DNA from 3 places in the Streptomyces sp. NPDC045968 genome. Region 2 is predicted to be linked to each of the others. Evidence: riboswitches for the same ligand, from Rfam matches in the RefSeq annotation. Region 2 holds a riboswitch; each other region holds the start of a gene.
What was found. A riboswitch is a leader RNA that binds a small molecule or an ion and turns the genes downstream of it on or off. The one in region 2 is predicted to bind cobalamin.

Region 1: another riboswitch for cobalamin. It lies ahead of cobN (cobaltochelatase subunit CobN); the one in region 2 lies ahead of AC07FA_RS00565 (ABC transporter substrate-binding protein).
Region 3: another riboswitch for cobalamin. It lies ahead of AC07FA_RS14495 (ribonucleoside-diphosphate reductase subunit alpha); the one in region 2 lies ahead of AC07FA_RS00565 (ABC transporter substrate-binding protein).

What each region holds. Positions count from the first base shown of each region.
Region 1 covers NZ_JBWKLF010000003.1:632,986-636,209, reverse strand. Annotated here, with positions in the region: gene cobN (cobaltochelatase subunit CobN) at 1-1,349, opposite strand, end outside; cobalamin riboswitch at 1,417-1,565, opposite strand; gene cobG (precorrin-3B synthase) at 2,127-3,224, shown strand, end outside.
Region 2 covers NZ_JBWKLF010000001.1:137,653-140,876, forward strand. Annotated here, with positions in the region: gene AC07FA_RS00555 (amino acid permease) at 1-670, shown strand, start outside; gene AC07FA_RS00560 (M67 family metallopeptidase) at 785-1,207, shown strand; cobalamin riboswitch at 1,221-1,376, shown strand; gene AC07FA_RS00565 (ABC transporter substrate-binding protein) at 1,414-2,406, shown strand; gene AC07FA_RS00570 (FecCD family ABC transporter permease) at 2,403-3,224, shown strand, end outside.
Region 3 covers NZ_JBWKLF010000004.1:361,022-364,245, forward strand. Annotated here, with positions in the region: gene AC07FA_RS14495 (ribonucleoside-diphosphate reductase subunit alpha) at 1-1,404, opposite strand, end outside; cobalamin riboswitch at 1,546-1,668, opposite strand; gene AC07FA_RS14500 (GNAT family N-acetyltransferase) at 1,721-2,221, opposite strand; gene mctP (monocarboxylate uptake permease MctP) at 2,331-3,224, opposite strand, start outside.

The DNA of each region.
Region 1 (3,224 bases), on a different contig from region 2:
ACGAACATCTCGCCGGGTGCCGGGCCCCAGTGCCGCTCGACGGCCTCGCGCAGTTCGGCGGGGAGCGTGGCGAACCAGCGGCGGTAGTCGGCCGCCGGGATACGGACCGGGTTGCGGGCCAGCTGCTCCTCGGTGAGCCATTCCTGGTCGTGGCCGCCGGCCTCGATCAGGGCGTAGATCAGTTCGTCGCCGTCGCCGGAGACGAGGCCGGGGATCTCTTCCTCGGGGCCGAAGTCGTACCCCTCCGCCCGGAGCCTGCGCAGGAGTGCAACGGCGCTGGCGGGGGTGTCGAGGCCGACCGCGTTGCCGATACGGGAGTGCTTGGTCGGGTACGCGGAGAGGACCAGCGCGATCCGCTTCTCGGCGGCCGGGATGTGACGGAGGCGCGCGTGCCGTACGGCGATTCCGGCGACCCGTGCCGCGCGCTCGGCGTCCGCGACGTAGGCGGGCAGGCCGTCCTCGTCGATCTCCTTGAAGGAGAACGGCACGGTGATCAGTCGGCCGTCGAACTCGGGGACCGCGATCTGGCTGGCGGCGTCCAGCGGGGACACGCCCTCGTCGTTGTCCTCCCAGTCGCTGCGCGAACCGGTCAGGCAGAGCGCCTGGAGGATCGGTACGTCGAGTCCGGTCAGCGCGCCCGCGTCCCACGACTCGTCGTCCCCGCCCGCGGACGCCTCGGCGGGCCGGGTGCCGCCCGCCGCGAGGACCGTGGTCACGATGGCGTCCGCGGCGCGGAGTGCGTCGATGAGCTCGGGCTCGGGGGTACGGAGCGAGGCGACGTACAGCGGCAGGGGGCGGGCCCCCGCGTCCTCGACGGCCGAGCAGAGGTCGTCGATGAACGCGGTGTTCCCGCTCATGTGGTGGGCGCGGTAGTAGAGCACCGCGATGGTGGGCGCGCCCTCGGCGGGCCGGCGGGCGGTCCGCTCCAGCGGACCCCAGGCCGGGGCCGGGGCGGGCGGGTCGAAGCCGTGGCCGGTGAGCAGGACGGTGTCGGACAGGAACCGGCCCAGCTGCGCCAGGTTGGCGGGGCCGCCGTGCGCGAGGTAGGCGTGCGCCTCGGCGGCGATGCCGATGGGAACGGTGGAGGCGGCCATCAGCTGGGCGTCGGGCGCCTGTTCGCCGGTCAGTACGACGATGGGGCGGCCGGTGGCCAGCAGCTGGTCGAGGCCCTCCTGCCAGGCGCGTATGCCGCCGAGCAGACGGACGACGACGAGGTCCACGCCGTCGAGGAGCTCCGGGAGGGTGTCGAGCGTGAGCCGGGAAGGGTTGGCGTAGCGGTAGCTGACCGGGCCTTCCGATGCGCGGGCGCTCAGCAGGTCGGTGTCGGACGTCGACAGAAGCAGAATCATGCTGCGTCAGGCCTTCCTCGGGGTGTCCACGCCCCGGGCGGTGTCGGAATGGGGTTCCCCCCGCCCGGACGTGTCCGGGCATTCGGGAAAGGGAGTTCCTGACTCGCTCGGCCGGGTCTCGGCCGGGCTCACAGTGGCGGGACCGCGCCGGAATCTCACCGGGCTTCCTCCCCTGTCGCCGTCTGGCGATGGCGGTCCGAGTGACCGCCGTGTGCATCCTAAGCGGCGGGGGTGGGCGGATGGGGGGCGCCCGGGATCTTGTCCTCGGCGCCGGACGGGGCGCTGGTCGGCCGGGGCCGGGGCGGGGGTTCGCCCTCAAGCGCCGGACAGGCCGGGGGCGGTGGGCGGGCCGCCAGGCTTGGAGGCGTTGGCCGCCAAGCTCGGGTTGTCGTCATAGGTCGCGCGGTCTCAGCCCGTTCGGCGGTTGAGGCCGGTCTGTGGACTGAGCCGAGCCCCCTCCCGCCTGGCTGGAAAAATGGCCGGGTACGGACGCCCGGTACGGCCCCGGGGTCCGCGTCCTCAGGTGGCCGGAAAAATGGCTGGGGGCGGACCTCCTCGGCGAAGGGGGACGGCGGGCGTCGCCCGGACCGGCCGAGGGGGCGTGCGGGGCCCCGCACGGAGCCGGCGTACCTGCCGGTCTCGTCCGGCTTCCGGGTGCCGCGCCCGTTTCGGGCAGAGACCCCGGAGGGCCCCGCCCCGCCCACCGGACCTCGCGGACCGTTCGGCGTCCGGTCCGGCATCTCGCCGGGCCCCGCCGGCGCCGGTGTGATGGTCGGTATGCTCGCCGCCATGTCCGCATCCGCCCTTTCGCCCCGGTCCCAGGGCGCCGCCTGTGCCCGGAGCAGTGGTGATGCCTGCCCCGGCACCCTGCGGCTGCACCGCGCGGACGACGGCGCGCTCGCCCGGGTCCGGATACCCGGCGGGGTCCTGACCGTCATTCAGGCGGAGGCCCTGCACAAAGCGGCCCGGCGGCTCGGTGACGGCGACCTCCATCTCACGTCACGCGGCAACGCCCAGCTCCGCGGTCTCGCCCCTGACTGCGGCCCCGAACTGGCCCAGTTGCTCGGGACCGCCGGACTCCTGCCCTCCGAACGCCACGAACGCGTACGGAACATCGTCGCCTCCCCCCTCTCGGGCCTCGACGACCGCGGGCTGCCGGACATCCGCCCGTGGCTGACCGAGCTGGACCGGCTGCTGTGCCGGAGCGAGAGCGCGACCGCCCTCTCCGGCCGCTTCCTCTTCGCCCTCGACGACGGCCGCGGTGACGTGGACGCCCTCGGCGCCGATGTCACCCTGACCGCGGCCCCAGAGGACCCCGCGGGCCCCGCGGACCCCGAACGAACAGACCCCGCGGACCGCGGCACCGCCCTGCTGCGGATCGGCGCCGGCGACACCGTCCTGCGCCTGCCCGCCGCGGACGCCCCCCGCGCCGCCCTCCTCGCCGCGGAGACCTTCCTGGACGCCGCCCGGCCCTCCGGCGCCTGGCGCGTGAAGGACCTGCCCGACGACATCCGTACCGCACTGCCCGCCCGCATCGCACGGCAACTCGGCGGGATCACCACCGCAGAAGCCCCCCGCCCCGCGCGGGCGACCCCGCCGACCCCCGGCCCCGTCGGCCGGCACGGCACGGTCGCCCTCTCCACGGGCGTACCGCTCGGGCGTCTCGGCCCCGCCCAGTGGCAGTTGCTCATCGAAACCGCCCGCCGGTGCGCCGGCGAGCTCCGCCTCACCCCGTGGCGCGGCGTCATCGTGCCCGGCGCGCCCGCGGACCGGGCCACCGGACTGCTCGCCGAGCTCGACGCGGCCGGTCTGATCACCGGCCCCGCTTCCCCGTGGACCGGCGTGGGCGCCTGCATCGGGCGGCCCGGCTGCGCC
Region 2 (3,224 bases):
CACCGTGCCGTGGCGCATCGCCGTCTTCTACGTCGGCGCGCTGATCATGATCCTCTCCGTGGTGCCGTGGAGCACGTTCAAGCCGGGCGTCTCGCCGTTCGTCGAAGCCTTCGAGCAGATGGGTCTCGGCGTCGGCGCCGCCATCGTCAACTTCGTCGTCCTCACCGCGGCGCTCTCCTCCTGCAACTCCGGCATGTACTCCACCGGCCGCATGCTCCGCGACCTGGCACTCAACGGCCAGGGCCCCAAGTCGTTCACCAAGCTGACGAAGAACGGCCTTCCGCTGGTGGGCACCACCTTCTCCGCCGCGCTGATGCTCGTCGGCGTCTGGATCAACTACCAGTGGCCGGGCGACGCGTTCAACTACGTCGTCTCCTTCGCGACCATCTCCGGCATGTGGGCCTGGATCATGATCCTGGTCTGCCAGATCCGCTACCGCGCCAAGGCCGACCGCGGTGAGCTGCCGCAGTCCACCTTCAGGGCCCCCGGCGCCCCCTTCACCAGCTGGTTCGCGCTCGCCTTCATCGGCCTCGTCATCGTCATGATGGCCGTCGACAAGGACGCCAGGATCTCGCTGTACTGCGCCCCGCTCTGGGCCCTGATCCTCGGTGTCTCCTACCTGGTGCTCAAGGCCCGCAACCCCGAGAACACCGCCTTCGTCAAGCGCTGACCCCGCCCGAAGGCCTCCCCGGACGCCCGGCCGCCCCAACGGCCCCGTCCACCATGTGGGCCCGCCCGTACCACTCCCCGGTACGCGCGGGCCCTCATGCATATCCTGAACGCCATGCTGACCCTTACCCAGGCGCTGTACGACCAGATCGTCGCGCACTCCCGAGCGGACCACCCCGACGAGGCGTGCGGCGTGGTCGCCGGCCCGGCCGGAACGGGCCGCGCCGAACGCTTCATCCCCATGCTCAACGCCGCCCGCTCGCCCACGTTCTACGAGTTCGACTCGGGCGACCTGCTGAAGCTCTACCGCGAGATGGACGACCGCGACGAGGAGCCCGTGATCATCTACCACTCGCACACGGCGACCGAGGCCTACCCCTCGCGCACCGACCTCACGTACGCCAACGAGCCCGAAGCCCACTACGTCCTGGTCTCCACCGCGGACACCGACGACGCGGGCCCCTTCCAGTTCCGCTCGTACCGCATCGTGGACGGCGAGATCACGGAGGAAGACGTCAAGGTCGTCGAGGCGTACTGACCCGTCCGTGAGCGCGGTCTGACAGACTGCACGCAGACCAACGAGGCGGCAGGAACCAGGAAGCCGGTGCGAATCCGGCACGGTCCCGCCACTGTGGCCGAACCCCCGGGAGAGTCGTCTCCCGGACGGGGAACGGAAGTCAGGAACTGGCCTGCCGCCTTCTCGCATCGACCAGGGGACGCGGAAATCCCCCGGAGAGGCCCGCCATGTCCAGGCGCACCCCCGCGCTCATAGCCGCCCTGCTGCTGCTCCCGCTCGCCCTCACCGCCTGCTCCACCGCGGACGCGAAGAACACCCCCATGGACGCGAAAGCGGCGCCGGGCTTCCCGTACACCGTCACCAACTGCGGTGTCACCACCACGTACGAGGCGCCCCCGAAGCGCGTCGTCACCATGAACCAGCACGTCACCGAAGTCATGCTGGAACTCGGCCTGGCCGACACCCTCGTCGGCACCGCCTACCTCGACGACGAGGTCCTGCCGAAGTACGCGGAGGAGTACGCGGCCACCCCGGTCCTGGCCAAGGAGTACCCCTCCTACGAGAAGCTCCTCGCCGCCGCACCCGACTTCGTCTACGGCGGCTACGCCTCCGCGTTCGCCGCGAGCGACGGCCGCAGCCGCGAGGCCCTGAAGAAGTCCGGCATCGACAGCCGCCTCAACACCGAGTACTGCGGTACGAGCGACACCGCCATGGACACCCTCTACGAGGAGGTGCGTGAGGTCGGCCGCACCTTCGGCGTCACCGACCGCGCCGAACGCTGGATCCGCGACGCGAAGGCCGCCAACGCCTCAGCGGCCGGGAAGCTCAAGGGCGTCGACCCCGTCTCCGTGTTCGTCTACGACAGCGGCGACAAGACCGCCTTCACCGCGGGCGGCAAAGGCATCGGCAACGAGATGATCACCCGGGCCGGCGGCCGGAACGTCTTCGCCGACCTCGACAAGCCCTTCGGCGACGCCTCCTGGGAGAACGTCGTCGCCCGCGAACCCGACGTCGTCCTGATCTACGACTACGGCGCCACCACAGTCGCCCAGAAGAAGAAGCGCCTCCTGGACGACCCGGCACTCGCGGACGTCCCCGCGATCAAGAACAAGCGCTTCGCCGTACTGCCGCTCTCCGACGCGGTCCTCGGCGTCCGCGCCCCCGCGGCCGTGACGGCCCTCGCCGCCCAGCTCCACCCGGAGACGGCCGCCGCACAGTGAGCTGCCGCACCCCCGACACGCGTCGGCGGCTGCGCCGCACCCTGGTCGTCGGCGTCCTCGCCGCCGTCCTCGGTGCGGCCGTCGTCGCCGCCCTCGCACTCGGCTCCGTCCGCATCCCGCCCGGCCAGGTCCTCGACATCCTCACCGGGCGGGCCGGACCGAGCCCCTTCCGTACCATCGTCCTCGACGTACGGCTGCCCCGCGTCCTGCTCGGCATCGTCGTCGGCGCCGGACTCGCCGTCATCGGCACCGTCCTCCAGGCCCTGGTCCGCAACCCGCTCGCCGACCCCTTCCTCCTCGGCGTCTCCTCCGGCGCGTCGACCGGCGCCGTCCTCGTCATCGTCCTCGGTGTCGGCGCGGGCCGCGCCACCACCGTCACCCTCCCCGCCGCCGCCTTCGCGGGCGCCCTCGGCTCACTCCTGCTCGTCTACACCCTGGCCCGCGGCGGCTCCGGCCTCACCACCAACCGGCTCGTCCTCGCCGGAGTGGCCGTCTCCTACATCCTGTCCGCGCTCACCAGCCTGATCCTGGTCACCTCCGCCCGCGCCGACCACCTCCAGGAAGTCCTCTACTGGACGCTCGGCGGCCTCGGCTCGGCCCGCTGGGACATGCTCGCCCTCCCCGCGACGGTCCTCGTCGCCGGTACGGCCCTGCTCCTCGCCATCGCCCGCCCCCTGGACCTGCTGCTCGTCGGCGAGGAGGGCGCCACCGTCCTCGGGCTCGACACCGCACGCTTCCGGGCCGCCGTCTTCGTCCTCGTATCCCTCCTCACCGGCGCCCTCGTCGCGTACAGCGGAGCGATCGGTTTCGTCGGCCTG
Region 3 (3,224 bases), on a different contig from region 2:
ACCGAGGTTGCAGACGGCTGTCTCGCCGTCGTCGGTGACTTCCAGGATCTCGGTGCACAGATTCGACGAGTGGACCACACGGCCCGGCTCGGCGGTCTGGTTGGCCGTGCGGTTGGAGGCGTCCTTGAACGTCATCCAGCCCTGACCGGTCTGCGCGAGCGTACGCATCATCCGGCCGTACAGGTCGCGCGCCGGCATCGTCTTGCGGGCGAGCCCCGCGGCTTCCGCCGCGCGGTACGCCGCGTCGAAGTCGTCGCCCCACAGGTCGACCAGCTCGGGCACGTCGGCGGGCGAGAACAGCGACCACTGGCCGTCCGCGTCGACCCGGCGCATGAACTCGTCCGGAATCCAGTGCGCCAGGTTGAGGTTGTGCGTACGCCGCTGGTCCTCGCCCGTGTTGTCGCGCAGCTCCAGGAACTCCTCGATGTCCGCGTGCCAGGTCTCCAGGTAGACGGCGGCGGCGCCCTTGCGGCGGCCGCCCTGGTTGACCGCGGCGACCGAGGCGTCCAGCGTCTTGAGGAACGGCACGATGCCGTTGGAGTGCCCGTTGGTGCCGCGGATCAGCGAACCGCGTGCGCGGATACGGGAGTACGAGAGCCCGATCCCGCCCGCGTGCTTGGAGAGCCGGGCCACCTGGTGGTAGCGGTCGTAGATCGAGTCGAGCTCGTCGAGCGGCGAGTCCAGCAGATAGCAGGAGGACATCTGCGGGTGCCGCGTGCCGGAGTTGAAGAGCGTGGGGGAGGAGGGGAGGTAGTCGAGCCGGCTCATCAGGCCGTACAGCGCGGCGACCTCGTCCAGCGCCTCCAGCGAGTCGTCCTCGGCGAGACCGGACGCGACGCGCAGCATGAAGTGCTGCGGGGTCTCGATCACCTCGCGGGTCAGCGGGTGGCGCAGCAGATAGCGGCTGTAGAGGGTCCGCAGCCCGAAGTAGCCGAACCGGTCGTCGGCGCCGCCCACGAGCGAGGCGCCGACCAGGGCGTCGAGCCGGGAGGCGTGGACCCGGACGAACTGGGCGGTGCGGTCCGCGATCAGGCCCTCGCGGTGCCCTACGGCGACCGAGGCGGAGAACGAGACCGCGCCCTGGCCCGCTGCCTCGTCCGCGATCGTGCGGGTGAGGAGGCGGGCGGCGAGCCGGGAGTAGGCGGGGTCCTCGGAGATCAGGCCGGCGGCGGCCTCGGTGGCCAGCGAGCGCAGCTCGGCCTCGTCCGACCGGGCGTTGCGGCCACGCAGCGCGGCGGCGGCGACGCGTCCTGGGTCGGTGTCGGGGAGGTCCGCCGTGAGGTCGGTGAGGGTCCGCAGCAGTGCGGTCCCGGGTGCGTCCGCGGCGGTGCCCGCGGATGTGGCGGTTCCGGTGTTCTGGGCGGACTCTGCTGCTGAAACCGGATCGGCTGGCGCGATGGTCACCGCGGTGCTCTCCCTCGCTCGGCTCTGGGCCGGCGGGGAGCGGGGGCAGCCGGGCAGCGTGGGGCCCGGAGGCGGCAGCACTGCGTGCGGCGTCCACCGGCCCATCCGCGAGGCCCGGACGTCTCTGCGCCCGGTTCGGTCGAGCCGGGCGCGCTGTCGACAGGTCATCGGACTTCGGATGTGCAAAAGCACACCGATCACACCGTTGCGGGACAGTTCCGGATTCGCACCGGATTTCCCTGCGGCGACAGCGAGCATGAGCATACATGTGGGGGCCGCCCCTTGAGGCAGCCCCCACATGTTGTGTCGTGACGGGTCAGAGTGCCAGCCGGTAGGTCAGCAGCCCGAGGCCGGGAAGGGGTTCCCAGTCCCGCTCCGGGGTCCGTACGAAGCCGAGGCGCCCGTAGATCCTGTGGGCGCCCACCATGAGGTCCGTCGTCGACAGGACGAGGCCGGTGACCCCGGGCGTGGCCCGCGCCCGCTCGACGCATGCCCGCACCAGAGCCTCGCCCGCTCCGCGCCCGCGCGCCGCTCCCGCGACGGCCAGCATCCGGAATTCGGCCTCGTCCTCCCCGGCGATGTCCGCCCACGGATTCCCGGGCGGGGCGTAGGTGACGCCGCCGAGTACGGCACCGTCCGTCCCGACCGCGACGAGCACCTCGGCCTCCGCGTCGCGCCGGGTCACTGCCCGCAGCTCGGCCAGATACGGATCGTCCGCACCGAAGTCCAGCAGTCCGTCGCCGAGATACGCCTGGGCGGTGATCTCACCCAGCGTCTCGTGCTCCCCGGGGTTGATACGCCTGATCGATATGTCCATGCCGGGGAGTGTGCCGCATCGCGGGCGGATGGGCGTACCGGATATGCGACGGGCCGCCGCGCCTCCTTCCGGAGGCGGGGCGGCCCGTACGCGGCGTCCGGTCCGGGGGTCAGTGACCGCCCGGGGCGCCCACCGTGGCGGGCGGGAGCACCGTCTTGACGCCCGGGTCGCCCGCGTCCGCCGTGTAGTCGGACGGGGAGGTCTCGTCGATCCCGGCCGGCGCCTTCAGCGCGTTGAGGACGAAGGTCAGCACGACCACGACCACGACGTTCAGGATGAACGCGGTGAGGCCGATGTAGCCGATCTCGCCGATACCGGGGATCTCCTTCGAGGAGCCGCCGAAGTGCTTCTGGGTCGGGCTGGCCACGCCGTACGCGGCGACCGTCCCGTACAGCATGCCGACCGCCCAGCCCGCGATCAGGGCCCAGCGGTGGAACCAGCGGGTGAAGAGACCGCCGACCAGTGCGGGCATCGTCTGGAGGATCCAGATCCCGCCGAGCAGCTGGAAGTTGATCGCGACCGTCTTGTCCATGGTGAGGACGAAGGCGAGCGCACCGACCTTCACCAGGAGCGAGACCAGCTTGGAGACCTTGGTCTCCTGCGCCGGGGTCGCGTCCGGCTTCAGGAAGTCCTTGTAGATGTTGCGAGTGAAGAGGTTCGCCGCGGCGATCGACATGATGGCCGCGGGGACCAGCGCGCCGATGCCGATCGCGGCGAAGGCGACGCCCGCGAACCAGTCGGGGAACATGTTCTCGAACAGCTGGGGGATCGCCAGCTGGCCGTTGTCGACCTTGACCCCGGCCGCGATCGCCATGAAGCCGAGCAGCGCCAGCAGGCCCAGCATCAGCGAGTACAGCGGAAGGATCGTGGTGTTGCGGCGGATCACGTCACGGCTGCGGCTGGAGAGCGTCGCCGTGATCGAGTGCGGGTACATGAAGAGCGCGAGCGCCGAACCCAGCGCCAGGGTGGCGTAGCCCCACTGGCCCATCTCGCCCGGGACGAG